2 regions of the Gluconobacter sp. P5B12 genome follow, and region 1 is predicted to be linked to the other one. Evidence: predicted binding sites of a transcription regulator. Region 1 holds the regulator's gene; the other holds the start of a gene.
The links. The regulator HrcA, encoded in region 1, represses chaperone genes, less so after heat shock. The targets are predictions, from matches to a motif close to GTTNGCACTCNCNNNNNGNGAGTGCNAAC.
Positions count from the first base shown of each region.

Region 1 (4,214 bases):
GATCCTGACCATACAAGCTGATGAGCTGACGCCGGACCTCGGCCCCGAACCATTCTGAATCCGGCAAAGGTCCAAACCGCTGTTTTTTCTGCGGGACCAGTGGCTCCTTCTTGTCTTCCTGAGCCTGCTCGCGGGAAATGACGCCGTTATCGGCCATCAGATCCAGAACAAGATTCCGGCGCATCAAGGCTGCGTCAGGATGAAGGAACGGATTGTAATGTGTAGGGGACTTCGGAAGGGCCGCCAGTGACGCGGCTTCTGCATCATTCAGCTGGTCGAGAGGCTTGTTGAAATAGGTCTGGGCCGCGGCGGCGACACCAAAAGAGCCGTTCCCCAGATCCGCCCAGTTCAGATAGATCTCAAGAATCTTGTCCTTGGACAGCACCTGCTCCATTTTGACGGCAAGCAGGGCTTCCTTGATTTTACGATCGAGCGTGCGGGCATTGCTGTTAAGCAGCATCCCACGCGCAACCTGCTGCGTAATGGTGGACGCACCGACAGCACGGCGCCCATGGCGGGCAAAAACGTCCGTTACGCCTGCACGGGCAATGGCCATCACATCAACACCACCATGGGTGTAGAAATTGTGATCTTCCGTTGCGAGGAAGGCGCGCTTTACCCGATCCGGAATCGCTTCAAGCGGAACGAAAATACGCCGCTCGTTGGCAAGTTGAGCCATCAGGCGATCATCAGATGCATAGATGCGACTGACGGTCGGGGGCTGATAGGCCCTCAGGCTGTCCACACTTGGCAGATCAGCCACGAGTTTGGCGTAGGTGGTCCAACCCAAGATACCCGCACCCGCAACACCGACCAGCCCGACACCAGCGACGATGGCAAGAGACTGACGGAAACGGCGGAAACGGGGCCCGCGGGGCACACTGGCCCTGGGGTCCTGCGGATTACGGGAGCGAATGGAACGGCGCGTCATACAAACTGCATAGCACTGAAACGAGCCGTTCGTCGCCCCCACTGAAAAGGGTCATTTTGTGACAGTTTACGGCGGCCCGTGATCGTTATGATCCGGCGGCGGATTTCTTCCACACCTCTTCACCCTGCCGATTCAGAGTAGCAAACTCTTCATCGTTGAGATTCAGGGATGCTGACCGAACATTAGAGGCCAGATGGGCTCTGCTTCCGGTCCCCGGAATGGGCAACATGACCGGTGATCTTTTCAGAAGCCACGCCAGAGCAATCTGCCCTGCATCTGCATGATGCCGATGCGCGATCTTGTCCATGTCCGTACCGGGTTTGGCCAGTTCTCCGGCAGCTAGAGGTGCCCAGGGAATGAAGCCGATGTTTTCCTTGGTACAGAAATCCAGTACGTCTTCGGACTTGCGATCCACAAGGTTGAAACGGTTCTGAACGGTCGAGACCGGGAAGTATTTCTGCGCGAGCTTGATATCTTTCACACTCACTTCCGATAGACCCACGTGCCGGATCAAACCTTCTTCGCGGAACTTGGCGATCGCCTCGAATTGTTTTTCGGCAGGACAGTCAGGCCCGATCCGATGAAGCTGCCACAGATCTATGCGCTCAACGCCCAACCGTCGCATGGACATCAGCACGCACTGCCTCAGATAGTCCGGGTTTCCGACCGGCTTCCAGATATCTGGACCATGGCGTGTCAGGCCGCCCTTCGTTGCAATGACCATCTTTTTGTAGGGATAAAGCACTTCACGGATCAGATTTTCCGAGACGAACGGACCGTAAGAATCCGCTGTATCAATAAAATCCACCCCGAACTTCGGGAGGCTTTCAAGGGTCTGGACCACTTCTTCGTGGTCTGGAGGTTCATCCCAGATGCCCTTGCCGGTAATGCGCATCGCGCCAAACCCGAGGCGGTGGACCTTGAGATCACCACCAATGAGGAACGTACCGGATTTCTTTGCGTCAATCGTAGCCATGGACTCTTTCCTTTCCGATGGACGCAGGATTCAACAGCGCAAAGGCGGAAGGGTTGCAGTCACTATCCCAGCAGGCGTCCGACCATCCGGGCCGTGTAATCCACGACGGGTACAATTCGCCCGTAATTCAAGCGCGTTGGCCCGATGACACCAATGGCGCCCACGATTTTCTGGGCTTCATTACGGGCTGGCGCGACGATCATGGACACGCCCGACATTCCAAACATTCCGCTCTCACTGCCGATATAGATTCGCACACCTTCCGAAGCGTCTGCCAGTTGCAGGAGCTGAAGCATGGTCTCCTGCGTTTCGAGGTGATCGAACAACATACGGATCGTGGTCAGTCGTTCGATCTCGGTAATATCCGCCAACAGCTTGCCCTGCCCCCGAACGAACAGCGTTCCGCCATCAGCGTCCCATGTGGCCAGACCACTTTCGATGACGCTGGCCGTCAGAGCATCAAGTTCATGGCGGTTGACGTCCATTTCCTTGCTGACACGCTCTTTCAAAGTGCCAAGCGTCAGATCCCCCAAATGGGCGTTAAGATAGTTCCCAGCCTCGACAAGCGCGGAATGCGGCAGTCCTGCCGGGGTTTCGATGATGCGATTTTCCACCTGTCCGTCTGAACTGACGAGGACCACGAGAACACGTCCCGGACCGAGGGCAACAAACTCAATATGTTTGAGCGTCGCGTCGGATTTAGGGGCCAGCACCAGACCTGCTGCGGATGACAGGCCCGACAGCATGGACGATGCTTCAGCCAGGGTCTCCTGATAGGACCGGCCATGAATTTCCAGCCGGCTGTCGATACTGGCACGGTCTTCGTCGCTCAGGGTGCCAAACTGGAGGAGCCCTTCCACGAAGAGCTTAACGCCCTTCTCCGTCGGGAGACGCCCTGCGGACACATGAGGGCTGAACAACAGCCCGGCCCTGCCAAGATCTGCCATGACGTTGCGGATCGTCGCGGGAGACAGAGACAGATTCAAGCGCTGCGCCAGAGTGCGACTGCCGATCGGCTCCCCGGTCTCGACGTATTCCTCAACGATTTCCCGAAGGATCGCAGCTTCCCGTTCTCCGAGCCCGGAAGCAAAGGAGTTCGGCATACGGAAGAAGGAAGGGTCAGATCTCATCATGGTAAAACTGTATGTCGGGGCTGGAAGGCTTCTCGTCAAACGCGGTAGAGGCAGGGCTCGGTTCTGAGAGAGGATTTTTTCGCATGACAAAGCGCCCATCCGGACGCGCCTGTGACGAAGGTCGCGCTATTTCCATTGAAACAGGCTTTGCCCGACATGCGGAAGGTTCAGCACTTATCCGGGTGGGTGGAACGGAAGTTCTGTGCACGGCGTCTCTCGAAAATCGTGTCCCGCCATTTTTGCGCAACAAGGGTCAGGGCTGGATTACGGCCGAGTATGGCATGCTTCCGCGCGCCACCCATCAGCGTGGCAATCGTGAAGCGTCCAAGGGCAAGCAGTCTGGCCGGACGCAGGAAATCCAGCGCCTGATTGCCAGATCCCTGCGAGCCTGCGTCAATCTGAAGAAGCTGGGAGAACGGACCATCACGCTGGACTGTGATGTCCTGAACGCTGATGGCGGGACACGCTGCGCTTCCATTACCGGCGCCTGGGTTGCTCTCTCCATGGCTCTGAAAAAAGCCAATCTGTCCTCAGTCATGACAGCACAAATTGCGGCAGTCTCCTGCGGCCTGACTTCTGCTGGCGCCGTGCTGGACCTGGATTACGTTGAGGACAGTGCCGCTCAGGCAGACACAAACTTTGTTCTTACCGCGGAGGGTGGCATCGTCGAAATTCAGGGCACGGCGGAAACGTCCCCCTTTCAGGAAGCCGAGTTTTTCGAGCTGCTGCGTCTGGCCAAGCTGGGCACAGTCCCCCTATTTGAAGCACAGAATGCCGCACTGGAGACTTTGTAATGCGCCGCCTGTCCCGTGGGTCAAAAATTGTTCTGGCAAGCCACAATGCCGGGAAACTGCGTGAATTCTCCAGCCTGCTTGCAGAAAGCGGCATCACTGTTGTGTCTGCAGGGGAGCTGAATCTGCCAGAACCGGACGAAACGGCAGACACATTTACTGGCAACGCTGAAATCAAGGCTCTGGCGGCGGCCCGTGCATCGGGCCTACCCGCACTGGCGGATGATTCCGGCTTTTGCGTCTCGGCACTCGGCGGCCAGCCCGGCGTTTATTCGGCGCGATGGGGCGGCCCTGCAAAAGACATGACCGTTGCCATGGAGCGTGTGCAGCGCGAAATGGATGAAACGTCAGACCACGCAGCATCATTTGTGGCGGCGCTCTGC
Region 1 is NZ_JACRVV010000008.1:45,196-49,409, forward strand. Features, by position in the region: gene KP702_RS13015 (penicillin-binding protein 1A) at 1-931, opposite strand, end outside; gene KP702_RS13020 (aldo/keto reductase) at 1,017-1,907, opposite strand; gene hrcA (heat-inducible transcriptional repressor HrcA) at 1,970-3,040, opposite strand; gene rph (ribonuclease PH) at 3,124-3,834, shown strand; gene rdgB (RdgB/HAM1 family non-canonical purine NTP pyrophosphatase) at 3,834-4,214, shown strand, end outside.

Region 2 (4,214 bases), on a different contig from region 1:
CGCCACCGATACGCTGATCGTCGTTATCGAAGGTCAGACCCTTCAGAGCAACGGAAGCGCGGGCAAGAGCCGTACCACCACCCGGGACAATGCCTTCTTCAACAGCGGCGCGGGTAGCGTGCAGGGCGTCGTCAACGCGATCCTTGCGCTCCTTCACCTCAACTTCACTGCTGCCACCGACGCGGATGACGGCAACGCCACCAGCCAGCTTTGCAAGACGCTCCTGGAGCTTCTCACGATCGTAGTCAGAGGTTGTTTCTTCAACCTGAGCGCGGATCTGGTTGCAACGACCCTTGATGTCGTCGCTGTTGCCAGCGCCTTCAACGATCGTGGTGTTTTCCTTCTCGATGTGAACCTTCTTAGCGCGGCCCAGCATGTCGAGGGTAACGGATTCCAGCTTGATCCCGATGTCTTCGGAGATGACCTGGCCACCCGTCAGGATCGCGATGTCTTCCAGCATGGCCTTGCGACGGTCACCGAAGCCCGGAGCCTTGACGGCAGCGATCTTCAGGCCACCACGCAGCTTGTTCACGACCAGCGTGGCAAGTGCTTCACCATCGACGTCTTCAGCGATGATCATCAGCGGACGACCGGACTGTACGACGCTCTCGAGCAGCGGCAGCATCGGCTGAAGCGAAGACAGCTTCTTTTCATGGATCAGGATGTACGGCGCATCGAGATCAGCCGTCATCTTCTCCGGGTTCGTCACGAAGTACGGGGAGATGTAGCCGCGGTCGAACTGCATGCCCTCGACAACGTCGAGTTCCGTGTGCAGACCCTTGGCTTCTTCAACCGTGATGACGCCCTCGGAGCCGACCTTCTGCATGGCAGAAGAGATCATCTCACCGATTTCACGCTCACCGTTGGAGGAGATCGTACCGACCTGAGCGATTTCCTCCGGGGAGGTCATCTTCTTGCTGTTCTTCTTCAGCTCTTCAACAACGACGAGGACAGCCTTGTCGATGCCGCGCTTCAGGTCCATCGGGTTCATGCCAGCGGCAACAGCCTTGGCACCTTCGCGGATGATTGCCTGAGCAAGAACCGTGGACGTCGTCGTGCCGTCACCAGCCAGGTCGTTCGTACGGGACGCAACTTCGCGTACCATCTGAGCGCCCATGTTCTCGAACTTGTCAGCCAGTTCGATTTCCTTGGCGACAGACACACCGTCCTTGGTGATGCGCGGTGCGCCGAAGCTCTTGTCGAGAACAACGTTACGACCCTTCGGGCCCAGCGTTACCTTGACGGCATTTGCAAGAATATCAACGCCACGCAGCATACGGTCGCGGGCGTCGGCACCAAACTTAACTTCCTTGGCAGCCATGTTCTTAATCTCCTGTTGAGGTTTTTAACGAGAGGAAACGGGGACGGCTTTTCAGCCGATCACACCCATGATGTCGCTCTCTTTCATGATCAGCAGCTCTTCACCGTTGATCTTCACCTCGGTGCCGGACCACTTGCCGAACAGCACCTTGTCGCCTGCCTTGACGTCGAGAGCCACGATCTGGCCCTGCTCGTTCCGGGCGCCCGGGCCTACGGAAACGATCTCGCCTTCGGTCGGCTTGTCCTTGGCGGTGTCAGGGATGATGATGCCGCCAGCGGTCTTTTCTTCACCGGTCAGGCGGCGGACTACAACGCGGTCATGCAGGGGACGAAATGTCGTCATGGATCGCTCCATTTTAGGCCGTGCCCTTCTACAAAGCGACGCGGCCGGGTTACGCGCTCAATTACTGCAGCGCAGTTGGCACTCCCATATCGAGAGTGCCAAGAGAGGTAGTGCCGCCACCCGTTTTCGTCAAGAACCATCGCCCTCGGCAGAAAAAATTTTCTTTCCGTCTAACAGGGCCTCGGAACGCCTTTTCTCCAGCATATCCGCCATTTTTTGACCTTTCGTTCTGCCATGAAGACGACGATTGGTCTCAGCTTCCTTCGCATCCTCTGCGGACTTGCGGCGTTTGCGTTCCCGACGGAGATTGATGACGTCGCTCATGGCATCTGCCTTTCCGGCGTTACAGAGACTGGACAGAAATCAATGGACCACAAGCATTCCCAAGAAAAGACCGAGGGCCGCATGATTCGCCTCAAGGCAGCAGACGGTCACGAATTCGAGGCATGGGAGACGGGCTCCCCCGAATCCGCACGCTCCATTGTCGTCGTGCAGGAAATTTTTGGCCTGACCGGACACATCAGGGACGTCTGCTCTGATCTGGCTCAGCAGGGCTTCCATGTTCTGGCCCCTGCCCTCTTTGACCGCGTTAAACCCCATACGGTTCTGGCGTACAACGAGACTGGCCTAAAGGAAGGGCTGGAATTTCGAAGTGGCATTTCGCCAGATCTGATCCAGCAGGATCTGGAAGCCTGCGCGCAGAAACTGAGACAGGATGATGGTCACCGCCCAGTCGGGATTATCGGCTTCTGCTGGGGCGGCCTCATCGCCTGGCTGGCTGCGACACGGACGCACCACTTTAATGCTGCCGTGGGATGGTATGGCGGCGGTATTGCCAACCATTGTGACACAGCCCCGCATTGCCCGACGCAGCTCCATTTTGGTGGAGAAGATGCGTCTATTCCGCCAGGCGACGTTCAGAAAATTCGCGCAAGCCGCCCGGAAGTCGAGGTCTTCCTCTATGACCAGGCTGGACATGGCTTTGGGTGCCCCGAACGTTCCAGCTTCAATCAGGATGCCCGTGATCTGGCCTGGAGCCGGAGCGTTGCGTTTCTGAAGCATCACATCAAGCGTGCGTGAGGCCTGACATGGAAGGCATTGCAGGAAAAATTGTTCTCATTACAGGCGGCAGCAGCGGCCTTGGTGAAGCAACCGCGCGTTATCTCGCAGCACGAGGGGCTTACGTTGCTATTGCCGCCCGGCGCCGGGACCGACTGGACGAAATTGTCTCCGAACTCGAAGCACTTGGCCAAACTGCACGGGCCTACACACTGGATGTCACAAACCGCCAGAACGTTGCCGACGTTGTAAAAGCCGTTGAGCAGGACTTCGGACGTCTTGATGTCCTCGTGAACAATGCCGGGCTTATGGCGATTGCCCCCATGAAACGACTGATGGTCGACGAATGGGACCGGATGATCGACATCAACATCAAAGGCGTTCTTTACGGCATTGCCGCAGCACTACCGATCTTTGAGCGTCAGAAATCGGGACATGTCATTAACCTGTCCTCGGTTGCCGGGATCAAGGTCTTCGCCCCTGGAGGCACCGTCTATTCAGGAACGAAGTTTGCCGTGCGGGCCATTAGCGATGGCCTCCGGCAGGAGGCTGGCAACGCGTTTCGCGTTACGTCTATCGAACCGGGCGCAGTGGAGAGCGAACTCAAAGCGGGCAGCGGCGACAGCGAAAGTCGTCAGCATGTTGAAGCGTTCTACAAGATTGCAATTCCGGCGGAATCCGTGGCGAGGGCCATCGCTTTCGCTATCTCACAACCTGACGACGTGGACATCAACGAGATTGTCCTGCGCCCAACCCTTCAGGAGTTCTGATCATGAGCAACAACCCACTCGAAGCAGATCCAAAACGTGACGCAGCAATCCGCCGCGAAGCCAAGTTACTGTGGGAAGCTGACGGCAAGCCAGACGGCGGCCCTGAAGCCTATCTGGATAAAGCAACGGACCTGATCTCCATCAAGGGCGTTCCAGAGGGCACGCCTGTTGAAGATCTGCCATCGCCAGAGTTGGCAGATGTTCAGATCGAAGACCCGCGCTTACAGGAAAACCTCGGGGAATTTCCTGAACGCAGTACGGATCAGGGTGACCATCGCCATTTCCCTGTCGCGGATCGCAAGGAAGAACGCGAACTGTTGGATGACCCTAGCACCGATGCGGGCCAGCCAGGCTACGCTCAGATTGACGAGAAGCAGGAAGGGCACTGACTGCCCTTCCCTACTGCCACCCGTTTTTACGCGGGCGGCAATCAACTCAGGCTTTGTTCAGAACGCGACCGGCAACAGCATCCAGTTTGGCGACAAGTGCCGGATCACGCTTTTCAGGTGCCGTGATAATCGCAAAATCAAGCGCACGCTCGGCGGAAAGATCAAGCGGGCGCTTCTGACCCAGAACGGGGATCACAGCCTTCACGAGGCGACGGGCGTTATCCGCATTCCCCTTCATGACCTTTACCACGCCTTCAACAGTGACGCTGTCATGCTCGGTGTGCCAGCAGTCATAATCCGTGACCATGGCCACAGTGGCGTAGGTCATCTCGG
Region 2 is NZ_JACRVV010000001.1:641,822-646,035, reverse strand. Features, by position in the region: gene groL (chaperonin GroEL) at 1-1,321, opposite strand, end outside; gene groES (co-chaperone GroES) at 1,373-1,663, opposite strand; gene KP702_RS02935 (DUF4169 family protein) at 1,793-1,987, opposite strand; gene KP702_RS02930 (dienelactone hydrolase family protein) at 2,030-2,743, shown strand; gene KP702_RS02925 (SDR family oxidoreductase) at 2,752-3,492, shown strand; gene KP702_RS02920 (DUF2934 domain-containing protein) at 3,495-3,881, shown strand; gene KP702_RS02915 (S-methyl-5'-thioadenosine phosphorylase) at 3,928-4,214, opposite strand, start outside.
Region 2: groES (co-chaperone GroES) is a predicted target of HrcA. The motif match lies at 1,738-1,766, and genes of this name have one in related genera.